2 regions of the Methylorubrum pseudosasae genome follow, and region 2 is predicted to be linked to the other one. Evidence: predicted binding sites of a transcription regulator. Region 2 holds the regulator's gene; the other holds the start of a gene.
The links. Region 2 encodes PhoB, which activates phosphate uptake and scavenging genes when phosphate is short. Its sites were predicted from a motif close to TGTCATNNANCTGTCAT; they were not measured.
Positions count from the first base shown of each region.

Region 1: M2437_RS14920 (OprO/OprP family phosphate-selective porin) is a predicted target of PhoB. The motif match lies at 5,223-5,239, and genes of this name have one in related genera.

Region 1 covers NZ_JAQGDU010000002.1:2,976,175-2,984,822, reverse strand. The annotation lists gene M2437_RS14945 (AMP-binding protein) at 1-1,326, shown strand, start outside; gene M2437_RS14940 (hypothetical protein) at 1,331-1,549, opposite strand; gene M2437_RS14935 (mechanosensitive ion channel family protein) at 1,794-2,975, shown strand; gene M2437_RS14930 (DsbA family protein) at 3,041-3,820, opposite strand; gene M2437_RS14925 (HD-GYP domain-containing protein) at 4,119-5,162, shown strand; gene M2437_RS14920 (OprO/OprP family phosphate-selective porin) at 5,288-6,601, shown strand; partial or broken gene M2437_RS14915 (pyridoxal phosphate-dependent aminotransferase) at 6,680-7,844, shown strand; partial or broken gene M2437_RS14910 (Rne/Rng family ribonuclease) at 8,045-8,648, opposite strand, start outside.
Region 2 covers NZ_JAQGDU010000002.1:1,606,667-1,615,314, reverse strand. The annotation lists gene pstS (phosphate ABC transporter substrate-binding protein PstS) at 1-716, shown strand, start outside; gene pstC (phosphate ABC transporter permease subunit PstC) at 831-1,805, shown strand; gene pstA (phosphate ABC transporter permease PstA) at 1,850-2,743, shown strand; gene pstB (phosphate ABC transporter ATP-binding protein PstB) at 2,785-3,600, shown strand; gene phoU (phosphate signaling complex protein PhoU) at 3,732-4,445, shown strand; gene phoB (phosphate regulon transcriptional regulator PhoB) at 4,534-5,238, shown strand; gene M2437_RS08495 (GcrA family cell cycle regulator) at 5,467-6,006, opposite strand; gene M2437_RS08490 (cell envelope integrity EipB family protein) at 6,513-7,379, shown strand; gene M2437_RS08485 (DNA polymerase IV) at 7,390-8,648, opposite strand, start outside.

The DNA.
Region 1 (8,648 bases), 1.4 Mb from region 2:
GGTGCCCGCGTCCTCTTCGTGCTGGAGAATTTCTGCCACACGGTCGCGCAGGCGCTGCCGCAGATGCCCAGCCTGGAGCGGATCGTCGTGGCGGGCCCCGGCGACCTGCTCGGGCTGAAGGGACGGATCGTCGATCTCGTCTCGCGGCGGGTGAAGCGGGCGGTGCCGCCCTACACCCTGCCGGCCGGGCGGACCCTGCGGTTCGAGGCGGTGGTGCGGGCGGGCCGCGGCCTCAAGCGCCCCTCGGTCGCGATCGATCCCGGCGACGTCGCCTTCCTGCAATACACCGGCGGCACCACCGGCATCGCCAAGGCGGCGATGCTGACCCACCGCAACATCATGGCCAATGTCGAGCAGAGCCGGGCGTGGTTCCGCGGCCCGGCGGGGGAGGGGGACGGACACGTGGCGGTAACGGCGCTGCCGCTCTACCACATCTTCGCGCTGACGGCCTGCTTCCTGTTCTTCTTCCGGCTCGGCGGCTGCTGCCTGCTGATCCCGAACCCGCGCGATCTCGACGGCTTCGTGAAGACGCTCAGCCGCACCCGCTTCACCAACTTCGCCGGGGTGAACACGCTGTTCAACGCCCTGAACAACCACCCGAAGATCGGCACGGTCGATTTCTCGAACGTGGAGTACGTGGTCGGCGGCGGCATGGCGGTGCAGTCGGCGGTGGCCGCCCGCTGGAAGGCGATCACCGGCCAGACCATCCTCGAAGGCTACGGCCTGTCGGAGACCTCGCCGGTGGTGAGCGTCAACCCGCTCGGGCTCGCTGACTGGACCGGGACGATCGGTTATCCGCTGCCGTCGACCGAGGTGACGATCCGCGCCGAGGACGGCACGGTGCTGCCCTTCGGCGTGCCCGGCGAACTCTGCGTGCGCGGGCCCCAGGTGATGGCCGGCTACTGGAACCGCCCGGAGGAGACGCGGGCGGCAATGACCGCCGACGGCTTCTTCCGCACCGGCGACGTCGCGGTGATGACGCCGGACGGGCAGATCCGCATCGTCGACCGGATGAAGGACATGATCCTCGTCTCCGGCTTCAACGTCTACCCGAACGAGGTCGAGGACGTGCTCGCCACCCATCCGGCGGTGGTCGAATGCGCCGTGGTCGGCGCGCCCTGCGGCGAGAGCGGCGAGATGGTCGTCGCCCACGTGGTCCTGCGCGATCCGTCCGTGGAGCCGGACGCGCTCAGGGCGCATGCCCGCGCGAGCCTCACCGGCTACAAGGTGCCCCGCCGGATCGTGATTCAGGACAGTCTGCCGAAGACCAATGTCGGCAAGGTGCTGCGCCGGGCCCTGCGGGACAGCGGGCCGGCGGCGGGCTGAAGGCTCAGCCCCGGCCGCATGCGCCGGCGATCCGATCGACCCGCAACAGCGGGCTGTCGTCCGCGCCGGGTATCGGGCCCCCGATGAGGGCGAGGCAGCGCCGCACGTCCCAGACCTTCGCGATCGCGGCACGGGCGTCCGGGTCGCCGATCGTCGGCGGCCCGCAGGCCGTGCCGGCGCGGCCTCGTGCAAGGCTCTGGAAGAGCCGTTCGGCCTGTTGCAACGGCTCGTGAAACCTCGCGCCGTCACCCTCGATGCGAAGGCGCTGGCAGGCTTCACGGAGGCTGCTTCAGGCAGAAAACTGCGCCCGGCCGGAGCGGATTTTCGGGCTATTGTGCAGTGCGGAACCGTGTCCGTCAGCGATCATTGCCCCCGGTGTGGTCCTTCCGGCGAAGGGACCTCGGCGACGCGGGGGCCTCGCCCGGCTCCCATCCTTCGCCGGCAGGATCGGCCGCGAGAGGATATAGATGGCGCAAGCCCACGCATTCTTCGATCAGTCGATCGGTTGGATCGTCCAATGGCCCTGGTGGGTGGCGAGCCCGATCCTGGTGGCCGGCTGCTGCGCGCTGGTGCTGCCCCTGCACGGGGTGGCCTATCGCTTCGCGCAGAGGGCGGTGAGCGGGAAGAGCCTGTTCTGGCGCTCGCTGGTGTCACGCACCCGGGGGCCGAGCCGGCTCGCGCTGCTGGTCATGAGCCTCACGCTCGCGGTCTCCACCGCGCCGCTCACATGGCAGATCCGGCTCGTCCTCAATCAGGTGCTGCTCGTCGCCTTCGTGACGCTCGCGGGCTGGACCTGCGCCACGGCGATCCACATCGCCACCGTGATCTACCTGCGCCGGTTCAAGCTCGACGCGGAAGACAACCTGCTCGCCCGCAAGCACTTCACCCAGATGCGCATCCTCGAGCGGGCGGCGCTGACGCTGGTGGCCATCGTCACCATCGCCATCGCGCTGATGACCTTCGAGCCGGTGCGGCAATACGGGGTGAGCCTGCTCGCCTCGGCGGGCGCGGCCGGGCTGATCCTCGGGCTGGCGATGCAGCCGGTGCTCTCCAACCTCGTGGCGGGCATCCAGATCGCCATCACCCAGCCGATCCGGATCGAGGACGCGGTCATCGTCGAGAACGAGTGGGGCTGGGTCGAGGAGATCAACGCGACCTACGTCGTCGTGCGGCTGTGGGACTGGCGCCGCCTCGTCCTGCCGCTGACCTACTTCATCCAGAAGCCGTTCCAGAACTGGACCCGCGAGGGCGCCTCCCTGATCGGCTCGGTGTTCCTCTACGTCGATCACCGGGCGCCGATCGAGGCAATGCGCAAGGAATTGCGGCGGATCGCCGGGGCGTCCCGGCTCTGGGACGGCAACGTGGTCAACCTGCAGGTCTCGGACGCGCGGGAGGGCGTGATCGAGCTGCGGATGCTGGTGAGCGCCCGCAATGCGCCGCAGACCTGGGATCTGCGCTGCGAGGTGCGCGAGAAGATGATCGGCTTCCTGCAGAAGGAGCATCCCAGCGCCCTGCCGCGCCAGCGGGCGGAATGGGTGAACCCCGATCCGCCCTATCCCGGCGGCCAGGCACGGCCCGAGGCCGGCAACGAGACCGGCATCCGCGGCGAGCGCCCGCTCCAAAGCGATCCCCGCGCCGCGGCGGCCTGAACGAAGAAGGGCCCGGTGCGGTCGATCCGCACCGGGCCCTTGTTCTTTCCGTCGAGAGCGGCGGCTCAGCAGCTTGCGTGGCCGCACTGGCGGATGTCGCTGATGGTCTTGCGCATCGGCTCGACGCCGACCGCGCCGGGCAGGATCTCGTCGCCGATGACGAAGGCGGGGGTGCCCGAGAGGCTGAGCTTGTCGCCGAGGCCGACATTCTCGGTGAGTGCGGCCTTCACCTCCGGCCCCTGCGCGTCCTTCTTCAGGCGCTCCACGTCGGCACCGAATTCCTTGGCCACCGCGATCGCCCGCTCGCCGTTGATGCGGCCCTTGGTCTCGAGCAGCTTGGCGTGGAAGTCGAACATCTTCTCCGGCTTGAGCTGGAGCTTGGCCGCGAGCGCAATCCGGCTCGCCTCCAGCGACTCGGCCCCGAGCACGGGGAAGTCCTTGAGCACCACGCGCAGCTTCGGATCGGACTTGATCAGGGTCTGCACGTCGGTGAACGCCTTGCGGCAATAGCCGCAATTGTAGTCGAAGAACTCGACCACGGTGACGTCGCCGTTCGGGTTGCCGGCGACGATGCCGTGGGGCGAGTTCGTCAGCGCCTCGCGCGACTCCTTCAGCGCGGCGGCCTGGGCGAGCTTCTGCGTCTCTTGGGCGCGGCGCTCGCCCTCGGCGATCGCCTCCTGCAGCACGTCCGGGTTCTTGACGAGGTAGTCTTTGACGATCCCCTCGATCGCCTTGCGCTGGGCGTCGGTGAAGGGGGCGGCATCCTCCGCGCGGGCGCCGACGGCCGCACCGAGCGCAAGGCCGCCGGCGAGGGCGAAGACGGAAACGGAGCGGAAGAGCTTCATCGATACCTCGAAATGCATGTCGGGGACGACATCCCGGCCGGGACCAGCAACACGGCGGTCCCACCGGCCCCGCCGACGAAACTATGGCACGGCGCATCCGCCGCGCCGACCCGAATCTGATCCGGACGGGAGCCCCTGAAGGGCCTCGCGCCGTTACCTGCTCCCGGGCTGCGGCGATTTCGCGGCGACCGCTCCGTCCGGCCGCGCAACCGAAAGTCGTTCGATTTTAGCGATTTGCTAAATGATGCACCTCAAGTTCCAGGCAAGCAACGATTCGGCCGGAGCGGGGGAGGGCAGCGTGATCGTCGTGCTGAGCGACCGCCCGGATCGAAGCCAGTCCCTGGTGGATGCCGTGCGCGCGGTCGCCGAGTGCCGGGTCGTGGGCACCGACGAAACCTGGGCCCGGATCGGCCCCTTCCGCGGTGTGATCGCCGACATCACCCTGAGCCGCCCCGAAGCCAAGCGCTGCCTGCGCTTGCTGGCGAGCCGCCCCGCACGCGCGCGCGCGCCCCTGATCTGCCTGACCCGCGGCAACGAGCAATCCGCCTTCACCGAGGCGCGCAACCTCGGGGCCACCCTGTGCCTGTCGGCGCTGGCCGAGCCGCGGATGGTGGTGGGCTCGCTGGTGCGCGAGGTCTGGCCCGAGAAGTCGGTGGCCGACCTCGTGGTGACCCGCGAGGCCGAGCGGGCGGGTACGCTGATGACGCGCCTGTTCGAATCGGCGCAGACCGGCCCGATCGACCTGCCGAGCGTGGAGCGGGGCATCGCCCCGGTGCTCGACGCCATCCACGAGGGCGGCCTGTCGCGCTGGCTCGACGAGGTGTGGGCACACGACGACGTGACCTTCCAGCACTGCCTGCTGGTCTCCGGCGTCGTCGCCGCCTTCGCCCAGAATCTCGGCCTCTCCGCCACGGACAAGCAGCTCATGACCCGCGCCGCGCTGGTGCACGACGTGGGCAAGTCGCGCATCCCGCTCGCCGTGCTCAACAAGCCCGGCCGGCTCGACGACGACGAGCGGGCGGTGATGCAGACCCACGCGCCGATCGGCCACGAGATCCTGATGGCGTCTGGCGGCTGCGACCCGGTCACGCTCGCGGTGACGCGCCATCATCACGAGATGCTCGACGGCTCGGGCTACCCGGACAAGCTCTGCGCCGACGCGATCGGCGACCCCGTGCGGCTGCTGACGATCTGCGACATCTATGCCGCCCTGATCGAGCGGCGCCCCTACAAGGTGCCGATGTCGAGCCGCGACGCGCTCTCGATCCTGTCGAGCATGCAGGGCAAGCTCGAGGGTGGGCTGGTGCAGGCCTTTGGCCGGGCGGTGCAAACGGTGCCCTGACGCGGCCTCCGGCAACGAGCGCACGGTCTCGGCGGTCGAGGGCCGCCTTTTCATCCCAGGCGTCGTACACGGGTCATCAAAACCATCAAAGGTTAAGCATGACCTGCCCCGCCTTGGATGTTCCGATGCCGCCCCGCCGCGCCCTCCGCTGCCTTGCTTCCGCCGCCGCACCGGGCCTCGCCCTGGCCGCGGTTCCGATTCTTGCCTCGGTCCTGACCTGCTCCGCCGGCCCCGCCGCAGCCGACGAGACGTCCGGCAAGAAGGCCGAGGCCAAGCCGCCCGTGACCCTCGACGAGAAGGGCATCACGGTCCGGCTCGACGACGGCAGCACATTCCGCATCGGCGGCCGGCTTCAAGGGGATTTCGGCACGGGGCATGTGCAGCAGCGCGGCTTCGGCACGGTGTTCGAGGAGCCGGCGGCGATCCGCCGGGCCTGGATCGAGACCTATTACAGCCTCAAGGACTTCGAATTCGCCTTCCAGTACGACTTCAACGAACGGCGCGTGCCGGTGAGCGACGCCATCGTCGCCTACAAGGGCTTTCAGGACGTCATCATCACCCAGGGCAACTTCAAGGAGCCGTTCAGCCTCGATCAGCTCATCAGCGACAATGTCAGCCAGTTCACCGAGCGCTCCCAGGCCGACGCCTTCGCCCCGGCGCGCAACTTCGGCTCCGCCATCGGCACCCACGGCGTCAACTGGACCGCGGTGACGGGCGTGTTCGGCGGCAACATCAACACCGGCCTGCAGAACAACGGGATCGCCTCGACCACCCGCTTGACCTACACGCCGTGGCTCTCCGAGAACAAGAACGACGTGCTGCATCTCGGCCTCGCCGGCAGCTATCGGACGCTCGGCGACGACGACAGCAGCCTCAGCCTGTCGAGCCGCTCGGAGGCGTTCCTGTTCGCCCGCCCGCTCGTCAACACCCGGACGATCCGCGACGCCACGGCGATCGGCCGGGTTGGCGTCGAGGCGGCATGGCAGCAGGGCCCGTTCCGGCTCCAGGGCGAGTACATCCTCACCGATATCGAGCGCCGCGACGGACGCCCGCCGCTGCTGTTCCAGGGCGGCTACATCCAGGCCTCGGTGGTGCTCAACGACAAGGGCCGGCCCTACCGGGTCGTGCCGACCTATGGCAGCGAGTACGGCGTCTTCACCGGCGTCACCGTCGAGGAGCGCCAGCGGGTCAGCCGCGGCGGTACGGGCCTGTTCGAACTCGGGGTCCGTTACAGCGCCATCGACCTCGAATCCCGTGAGGTGCGCGGCGGCGTCGAGCACGACTTCACCGCGGGCGCGAACTGGTATCCCGAGCCCAACATCCGCTTCGTCTTCGACTACATCCGCTCGCATGCCGAACCGTCGGCGGAATCGCTGAACTTCGGCCGTCGCACCGTCGACGCCGACCTCTTCATCGGCCGGGCGCAGCTCACCTGGTAGGCGCCTCCCGCGGTTGAGCGGGGCGCCGGCAGGGTCTACCTGACCGGGGTCCCGCCTCTCCCGTGAGGAGCCTCGCCTTTGAGCCCCGATCCCGCCCTCTCGCGCCGCGCCCAGGCCGTGGCGCCCTTCCTGGCGATGGACGTGATGGCTGCCGCCGGCGCCCGGGAGCGGCGCGGGGAGGGCGTCGTGCACATGGAGGTCGGCCAGCCCTCGGCCCCGGCGGCCCCGCGCGGTGATCGCGGCGGCGCAAGGAGCGCTCGCCGACGGGCGCATCCCCTACACCGAAGCGCTCGGGCTTCCGCGCCTGCGCGAGCGCATCGCCCGGCACTACGCCGAGACCTACAGCGTCAGCCTCTCGCCGGAGCGGGTGGTGGTGACGACGGGCTCCTCGGCGGGTTTCGTGCTGGCCTTCCTCGCCCTGTTCGATGCGGGCGCCCGGATCGGCGTGCCGCGCCCCGGCTACCCGGCCTATGACGGCATCCTGCGCGCCCTCGACCTGATCCCGCAGCCGCTGACCCTGCGCGCGGAAGACCGCTACGCCCCGACCCCCGCGCTGGTGCGCGCGGTCCATGCGGCGCAGCCGCTCTCCGGCCTGCTGGTGATGAGCCCGGCCAACCCCTCGGGCACGGTGATCGAGCCGACCCGGCTTGCCGAACTCTGCGCCACGGCGCGGGCGCTCTCGCTGCCCTTCATCTCCGACGAGATCTATCACGGCCTCAGCTACGGCGTGCCGACGGCGACCGCGCTGCAATTCGATGCGAACGCGCTGGTCATCAACTCCTTCTCGAAATTCTACTGCATGACCGGCTGGCGGGTGGGCTGGATGGTGGTGCCCGAGGCGCTGGTCCGCGGAATCGAGCGGCTGGCGCAGAACCTCTACATCTCCGCGCCCTATCTCTCGCAGATCGCGGCGCTCGCCGCCTTCGACACCCTCGACGAGATCGTCGCGGTCCGCGAGGGCTACGCGGCCAACCGCGCCCTGCTCCTCGACGCGCTGCCGTCGCTCGGCTTCAGCGACATCCACCCCGTGGACGGGGCCTTCTATCTCTACGCGGACATCGCCCGGCACACCGACGACGCCAGCGCCTTCTGCCGGCGGATGCTGGAGGAGGCGGGCGTCGCCGCGACGCCGGGCCTCGACTTCGACCCGGAGGAGGGCGGCCACCACATCCGCTTCTCCTTCGCCGGCTCGAACGCCGAATGCGCCGAGGCGGTGTCGCGGCTGAAGGGTTGGCTGGGCTGAGCCGCCGGCTCCGGACTCGTGCAGCATCCGGCCCTCCCGAACGCCTGCGCACCGCAGACCTATCCGTCGGAAGGCCCGTGGAACGCGCCGGATCATACCCCCTGATACGCAAAGCGGGGCCCGGCTGAGCCGGACCCCGCTTCGCAAGCATCAGGACGCATAAGAAGCCGTGCGCGGGATCCGCGATCCCGCGCCGCGCCTCACTCCCCCGACAGCGCCGCCTTGGTGCGCGACCACCAGCCGGCCCGCTTGGGACGGTTCGGGTCCGGCGGGGTCAGCACCACCGCGACGGGCTCCGGCGCGGGCTCGGCGTTGGCCGGGCTGGGCGCTGCCGCTTCGGTCGCGGCCTCGGCGAAGGACTCGACCTGGATCGGCTCGAGCTCCGGCGCGGGGACGACCGGCGGCGGCTCGGCCGCGGCGCCGTTCTCGGCGGCGAGCGAGACGGTGCTCACATCGGCATCGTTGAACGGCTCCTCGGGGCCCACCGGCAGGGTATCGGAGGCGGTCTCCTCGGGATGCGCCTCGGAATCCTCCGCGGCCCGCACCGTGCCTGCCTCGTCCGCATCGGAATCCTGCTCGGAATCCGAACGGCCGTTGCGCTCGGTCCGGCCGCGGCCGCGACCGCCCCGGCGTCCGCGGCGACGGCGGCGTCCGTTGGCGTCCTCGCCGTTGGCGTCGGCGTCCGATGCGGTCTCGTCCGGCTCGGACGCGGCACCGAGAGCCGCCTCGACGGCCTCCGGCTCGGAATCGGGCGCATCGTCGCCGTCCTCCGTGCCGTCCTCGGCCCCGTCCTCGCTGTCGGTC
Region 2 (8,648 bases):
GCATCGAGGCCGGCAAGGTCAAGCTGACCGGTGAACTCCTGGCCGACATCTATGCCGGCAAGATCCTGAAGTGGTCCGATCCGAAGATCGTCAAGCTCAACGACGGCGTGAAGCTGCCCGACGCGAACATCACCCCGGTCTACCGCTCGGACGCCTCCGGCACGACCAACATCTTCACCACCTATCTCTCCTCGGTCTCCGAGCCGTGGAAGAAGGAATTCGGTGCGGCCACCACGGTGAGCTGGCCGGTCGGCCAGGGCGGCAAGGGCAACGAGGGCGTGACCGCCACCGTCAAGCAGGTTCCGAACTCGATCGGCTACGTCGAGTCGGCCTATGCCAAGCAGAACAAGCTCGCCTACACGCTGATCCAGAACAAGGCCGGCAAGTACCCGCAGCCCGACGACAAGGCGTTCCAGGCCGCCGCCGCCAGCGCCGACTGGAAGTCGACCCCGGGCTTCGGCATCACGCTGACCAACCAGGCCGGCGAGGAAGCGTGGCCGATCACCGCCGCCACCTTCATCCTGGTCCACAAGGAGGCCGCGGACGCCGCCAAGGCCGGCGACGTGCTGAAGTTCTTCGACTGGGCCTACAAGAACGGCGACAAGCTCGCGACCGAACTCGATTACGTGCCGCTGCCGGACAACGTCGTCGGCCTGATCCACGAGGAGTGGAAGGGCATCAAGGGCAAGGACGGCAAACCCGTCTTCGGTATGTAAGCAACCGTCTCAGGCCCTCTCCCGCACCCGGGAGGGGGTCTTTCTCCGAGTGTCCGGCTCGCCTCACGGGCCACGGCGCGCTAAACGCCCTCCATTCGAAGAGCCCTTCCGCGGATGACCGCCTTGACCCAGTCCATCGCCCTGGCCAGCGAGAGCGGCGTGCCCCGCACCGCCCCGAGCAAGACCGCCGACCGCCTGTTCAAGGGCGCGGCCTACGGATCGGCTCTGCTCGTGCTGCTGGTGCTCGCGGGCATCCTCGGATCGATCATCTACGGGGCGATGCCCGCGTTCAGGGAGTTCGGCTTCGGCTTCCTTACCTCCAGCGCCTGGAACATCGGCACCGAGCAGTTCGGCGCGCTGCCCGCCGTGATCGGCACCGTCGCCGCCGCCCTGCTGGCGCTCGTCATCGGCGTGCCGGTTTCGCTCGGCATCGCGATCTACCTGACGCAGCTCTGCCCCGGCTGGGCGCGCAAGCCCGTCGCCATGACCATCGAGCTGCTCGCATCGGTGCCGAGCATCATCTACGGCATGTGGGGCCTGTTCGTGTTCGCGCCGCTGTTCGCCCGCTTCGTGCAGGTGCCGGTCTCGAACCTCGTCGAAGGGCTCCCGATCGTCGGCACGATCCTCTACGCGCGCATCCCCTCCGGCGTCGGCGTGCTCACTGCCGGCATCATCCTCGCGATCATGATCGTGCCGTTCGTCGCCTCGATCACCCGCGACATGCTCGACCAGATCCCGACCGTGCTGCGCGAGAGCGCCTACGGCATCGGCTGCACGACCTGGGAGGTCGTGCGCCACGTCCTCGTGCCGCAGGCCTCGGTCTCGATCATCGGCGCGATCATGCTCGGCCTCGGCCGCGCGCTCGGCGAGACCATGGCGGTCACCTTCGTGATCGGTAACGCCAACCGCCTCTCCGCCTCGATCTTCGATCCGGGTTCGACCATCGCCTCGCGCATCGCCAACGAGTTCAACGAGGCCGACGGGCTCCAGCTCTCCTCGCTGATGGCGCTCGGCTGCCTGCTCTTCATCATCACCTTCGTCGTGCTGATCATCGCGCGCCTGCTGGTGCGGCGCACCAAGGTCGCCTGAACCGAAACGTCCGCAACGCCGCCAGCCTCGGAAAACGACGCGCCATGGATGCCAGCACTCCCCTCGCAACGGCCGAACGCCCCCGGAGGGCGAGCCGTGTGCGCTCCGGCCGCCGGATCGCCGACCGCGTCCTGATCCTGGCGAGCACCTTCGCCACGCTGCTCGGCATCGTCGTGCTCGGCTCGATCCTGCTGATGCTGATCGTCGAGGGCGTGAAGGGCTTCACCCCCGCCCTGCTCACGGAGCCGACGCCGGGGCCGGGCTCCGTGGGCGGCGGCATCGCCAACGCCATCCTCGGCAGCCTCGTGATGACGTTCATCGGCATCGTCATCGCCACGCCGATCGGGCTGATGGCCGGCACCTTCCTCGCGGAATACGGCCGCACCTCGAAGATCGCGGACATCATCCGCTTCCTCAACGACGTGCTGCTCTCGGCCCCCTCGATCCTGATCGGCCTTTTCGTCTACACGCTGATGGTGCGGCCGATGGGGACCTATTCCGGCTGGGCCGGCGCGGTGGCGCTGGCCATCATCGCCACCCCCGTGATCGTGCGCACCACCGAGGACATGCTGCGTCTCGTGCCGAGCCAGATGCGCGAGGCCGGCGCCGCGCTCGGCGCGCCCCGCTCCCTCGTCATCCGCGCGATCACCTGGCGGGCGGCGAGTGCGGGTGTCGTCACCGGCATCATCCTGGCGCTCGCCCGCATCGCCGGCGAGACCGCGCCGCTGCTGTTCACGGCGCTCAACAACAACAGCTGGTTCAACGCGAACCTTCTCGGCGGCGTGCCCAACCTGCCGGTGATGATCTACCAGTTCGCGCTGTCGCCCTATCCGAACTGGCAGAGCCTGGCCTGGGCGGGCGCCCTTCTCATCACCGTCACCATCCTGGCCCTGTCGGTGGTGGCCCGCCTTGTGATCAAGGACCAGCGGGCGCGCTGAGGCCGCCCCCCGGACAGACCTCCTACCTGCGAGACAATCCGATGAGCGCCTCCCCCGCGATCCGCAGCCAGTTCGAAGGTCGAAGCCCGGCCGACGTCAAGGCTCCGGTGCGCATCGCCTGCAAGGATCTCAACTTCTACTATGGCAGCTTCCATGGCCTGAAGGACATCAACCTCGATTTCCGCGACCGGCAGGTGACCGCGCTGATCGGGCCTTCGGGCTGCGGGAAGTCGACACTGCTGCGCACCTTCAACCGCATCTACAGCCTCTATCCGGAGCAGCGCGCGGAAGGCGAGATCCTGCTCGATGGGCAGAACGTTCTGGACCCGAAGATCGACCTGAACGAACTGCGCTCGCGCGTCGGCATGGTGTTCCAGAAGCCGACGCCCTTCCCGATGTCGATCTACGACAATGTCGCCTTCGGCCTGCGCCTCTACGAGAAGCTTCCGAAAGCCGAGCTCGACGTGCGCGTGGAGGAATCCCTGCGCAAGGCCGCGTTGTGGGACGAGGTGAAGGACAAGCTCAAGCAGTCCGGCACCGGCCTCTCCGGCGGCCAGCAGCAGCGCCTGTGCATCGCCCGCACCGTGGCACAGCGCCCCGAGGTCATCCTGTTCGACGAGCCGACCTCGGCCCTCGACCCGATCTCCACCGGACGCATCGAGGAGCTGATCGAGCAGTTGCGGACCGAGTTCACGATCGTCATCGTGACGCACAACATGCAGCAGGCCGCCCGCATCTCGCAGTTCACGGCGTTCATGTATCTCGGTGAGCTGATCGAGTTCGACGCGACCACGAAGATTTTCATGAACCCGGCCAAACGGCAGACCCAGGACTACATCACCGGCCGCTTCGGCTGAGATCGGCCGCGACTGCACGACAGTCGCAGCCCCCTTGCGCCCTCGTTGAGACGCGCCCTCTTCCGCCGGACCCATGTCCATCGCAGCTTGAGAGCGCCCTCGTCCGACCGCCTGATCGGGAAATTCGCGACATGGCCGACCATATCGTCTCCTCCTACGACACCGACCTCGAGAACCTGCGCCGCTCCATCGCCGAGATGGGCGGCGTGGCCGAGAAGATGATGACGGATGCCACCGACGCGCTGGTGCGCCGGGATACCACCCTCGCTCAGGCGGTGATCGTCGCCGACAAGCGCCTCGACCTGCTGCAGCGGGAGATCGAGGAGCGTTCGGTTCTCCTCATCGCACGCCGTCAGCCGCTGGCCATCGACCTGCGCGAGACGATCTCCGGCATCCGCGTCTCGGGCGACCTGGAACGGATCGGCGATCTCGCCAAGAACATCGCCAAGCGCGTCGTGGCGATCAGCGATCAGGCCCAGCCGCAGAAGATCGTGCTCGGCGTCCAGCACATGAGCGACCTCGTGCAGGAACAGCTCAAGGACGTGCTCGATGCCTATGCGAGCCGCGACGTGACCGCCGCCCGCGAGGTGTGGGAGCGGGACAGCGCCATCGACGCGCTCTACAATTCACTGTTCCGGGAACTCCTGACTTACATGATGGAGGATCCGCGCAACATCTCGTTCTGTACGCACCTGCTGTTCTGCGCCAAGAACGTCGAGCGGATCGGCGATCACACCACCAACGTCGCCGAAACCATCGAATACCTCGTCACCGGCGAGACGCCGACGGCCGAGCGGCCCAAGAACGACGCTTCGAACTACGCGACGATTACGCCGAGCACCTGACACCGAAGGTTTTCGGCGCGCGCGGCGATCAAGAGACGTCTCCGGCTCCTCTCTCGAGGGCCGGGCGTGACGGATGGAAAGACGGGCGATGACGAGTGCGCACATCCTGATCGTCGAGGACGAGGAATCGCTGACGACCCTGCTGCGCTACAATCTCGAAGCGGAGGGTTTCCAAGTCGATGTCGCGGTTCGCGGCGACGAGGCCGACCTTCGCCTGCACGAGACCACGCCCGACCTCGTACTCCTCGACTGGATGGTGCCGGGGCTCTCGGGGATCGAGCTGTGCCGGCGCATCCGTGCCCGCCGTGAGACCGAACGCCTGCCGGTCATCATGCTGACCGCCCGGGGCGAAGAGACCGACCGTGTGCGCGGCCTCTCGACCGGCGCCGATGACTACGTCGTCAAGCCGTTCTCCGTGCCGGAGCTGCTCGCCCGGGTCCGTGCGCTCCTGCGCCGCGCCAAGCCCACCCACGTCTCCGACATGCTCGTGGCGGGCGATATCGAGCTCGACCGCGTCAGCCACCGCATCCGCCGGCAGGGCCGCGAGATCCATCTCGGGCCGACCGAATTCAAGCTGCTCGAATACCTGATGCAGAGCCCCGGCCGGGTCTTCTCGCGGGAGCAGTTGCTCGACGGCGTGTGGGGCCACGACGTCTACATCGATGAGCGCACGGTCGATGTTCATGTCGGCCGCCTGCGCAAGGCGATCAACCGCCCGCGCCAGAGCGACCCGATCCGCACCGTGCGCGGCTCCGGCTACTCGTTCGACGAGATGTTCGCCGGAGCGGAGTGATACGGTCTCCGCCTGATCGAAGGGGGAACTGTCTCGCTCAGCCCGCGCGGCGCTTGAGCCAAGTCCAAATCCGCAATCCGAACGGATCGACCGGATTTGGCTCGAAGGAATCAATGGGATTTGGTCTAGGGGGCGGTCCTGCGGGTCGGGCAAAGCCCGTCCCCACTCGGTGCACGTCGGCAATCGCCCGTCGTCGCGGGCGTGCCCAGCTGTCTTCTCTTGGAGCCTTTAGCGGAAACCGGCGACGCGGCGGTCGCGCTTGCGCTCGGCGGCCGGCTGATAGGCGATCTGCGCGTGCTGGGTGCAGTACGGAAGGCCCGTGATCGCGCGGCCGCCGCAGAAGCGGAAGTCCGGCGAGGTCGGGTCGCCCATCGGCCAGCGGCACATCGATTCGCGCAGATCCATGATGGTGACCCGCTCGGAAACCGCGAGGGCCACCGGCTCCGGGGCAGGCTTCTGCGGCAGCGGGAAGTCCGGTGCGGGTCTGTGCGCGACGATCGCGGGCGGCTCCGGCAGCGTCGGCTCCTCGACGACCACGACCTCCATCTCGACCTCGGCGGCCAAGCCCTCCCGGCGACGTCCCTGCGACGCCGCACCCATCGACTTGACGCGGCCGGAGAGCCCGAGGCGATGCACCTTGCCGATGACGGCATTGCGCGAGACGCCACCGATCTGCAGGGCGATCTGGCTGGCGCTCAGGCCGTCGTCCCACAGGCGACGAAGCAGCTCGACGCGCTCATCCGTCCAGCTCGGGACCGCTTCCGTCATTGTCCCCTCCACGTCGAAACATCCTTGAACGTGAGACCGGCCGGCAGCGCGGCTGGCGCGCATGGCGACAGCAGGCATGGCCAGGGCCCGAGATCCGGCCCTGCACATGTCGGTTAACAGACGCCAAAGATGCCGTTGGCGACGCTGTGGAGACTACAGGACAGCTCGGCCGCGGAGCAAGGGTCCGCGCGTCTCACGGTCCGGTTTCCCCCGGCAATCGGACCCGTCGGACGGTGAGACGGATCGGTTTCCGCAGCGGAGCAAGCGAATCCTCCGCCATCCGTTAACGCGTTGCGTAAACTTGATCTTTTCCGAGCGTCCGGATCGGGTGAGGGTCGGCTGGCCGGGGTGCCGGGCGGCTGCTGGTATCGCCGAGATGTCCGCGGTCGCGTCGGGAGCGCGATCGAAAAAGATTGTCCGGACGGACGGGATGACTATGTGACGGACGTCGTCCGCCGGCCTGCCGCCTGTGGACAACCCACTTCAAGCGGACTTTGGGAGATCGCATGCGACTGCGCCTCGCGCCGGCCCTTTTCCTCCTTGCCGCGATGCCGGGAAGCGCGATGGCCGCGGGGCCGGCCGCACCGGTTCCGAACGAGGCCGCGATCCGGCTGGCCAACCACCGCGCGGTCTACGATCTGTCGCTGGCGCGCTCCGAAGGGACGCGGGCGGTCGAGGGCGTGCGCGGGCGCATCGTCATCGATTTCTCGGGCGACGCCTGCCGCGGCTACACCATGCAGACGCGTCAGGTGACGATGCTCAATTCCGGCGAGTCCGGCGACCGCACCTCGGATCTGCGCAGCACCACCTTCGAGAACGGCGACGGCAAGAGCTTCCGCTTCCGCACCACGACCGTTCTCAACAACGCGCCCTCTCCGGCCGTCGACGGGACAGCGGAGGCGGCCGACGCGCTCAAGGTGAAGCTCAAGGAGCCCAAGCGCGACCAGTTTCAGGCCGAGGGCGCGGTCCTGTTTCCGATCCACCACATGATCCGCCTGATCGAGGCGGCCAAGACGGGTGAGACGACAGTCTCGGCCAAGGTGTTCGACGGCTCGGATGACGGGCGCAAGGTCTACGACACGCTGGCCATCATCGGCCGCCCGAACGCTGCGCCCGCCGCCGACACCGAGCGCGACAAGCCGCTGCGCGAGGGCGACCACGGCGGCATGCGCCGGTGGCCGGTGACGCTGAGCTACTTCACCGCCGGAGCGGGTGAGCGCACGCCGATCTACACCCTCACCTTCGACCTCTACGAGGACGGCGTCAGCGGGCGGCTGCACCTCGATTACGGTGATTTCGCCATCGACGGGAATCTGACGCGGCTCGACCTCGCCAAAGCCGACCCGAAGGCCGATCCCACCTGCAAGAAGTAGTCGCCGCGCGTCAGGTGCGCCGCCGCTCCGGCTCGCCGGTGAAGACGAGCCCGCGCTGAATCGCGGCGCTGCCGAACTTTTCCCGCAGCCGGTCGAGCGCCGCCTCGCGGCGGGCGACGCGCTCGATACCCTGATCGGCGAGATCGCCGCGGTCGGCATGGATCGCGCCGCAGAGATCGCCGCCGCCGATGCCGATCAGCCGGAAGGCCGTGCCGTCGCAGGCCGCCCGCAGCATCGGCTCGCCCTCGCGGAAGAGCCGGTCGGCGAGTTGGGTGGGTTTCAGGCCGCCGCGGGTGCGGGTCCGCAGCCGGAAGCGGGCATCCTTCAGCTTCAGCGTGACGCTGCCGGCGGCGAGTTCCGCCCGCTTAAGCCGTGCCGACACCTTTTCGCAGAGCTGCCACAGGATCGGCCGCAGATCCTCGAACCGGGTGAGATCGGCCGAGAAGGTCGTCTCGGACGAGACGCTCTTGGCCTCCCGGGTCGGGCGCACCGGCCGCCGGTCCCGGCCGGCGGCGAGATCGATGAGACGCAGCGCATCGCGCCCGAGGGATGCCTGGAGACGCGTCGGATCGACCCGCGCAATGTCGCCGACGCGGTGGATGTTGAGGGAGGCGAGGCGGTTTCGTGCACTTTCGCCGATACCGGGCAGGATGCCGACCGGCTTGTCGGCGAGGAAGGTCGCGGCGTCCGCGCCCGCGATGATCGAGAAGCCGCGCGGCTTGTCGAGGTCCGAGGCGATCTTGGCCAGGAACTTGTTGTCCGACAGTCCCACCGACACCGTGATGCCGACCTCCGCCTCGACCCGTGCGGCGAAGCGGGCGAGCGTGAGCGCCGGGCTCGTCCCGTGCAGGCGCTCGGTGCCGGAGAGGTCGAGGAACGCCTCGTCGATGGAGACCGGCTCAACCAAAGGCGTCAACGCCAGCATCATCGCCCGCACCTCGCGCCCGACGCGGGCGTATTTCTCCATATCCGGCCGCAGCACGGTGGCGTCGGGGCAGCGCTTCAACGCCTCGAACATCGGCATCGCCGAGCGCACCCCGGAGATCCGGGCGAGATAGCACGCGGTGGAGACGACGCCGCGCTTGCCCCCGCCGATGATGAGCGGCTTGTCGCGCAAGGCCGGGTCGTCGCGCTTCTCGATCGCTGCGTAGAAGGCGTCGCAATCGACGTGGGCGATGCTCAAGGCGTCGCGGGCCGCGTGCGAGAGCAGGCGCGGCGAGCCGCATCCGCGGCAGCGCAGAGCGCCCTCGGCTTGCATCGTCAGGCAAT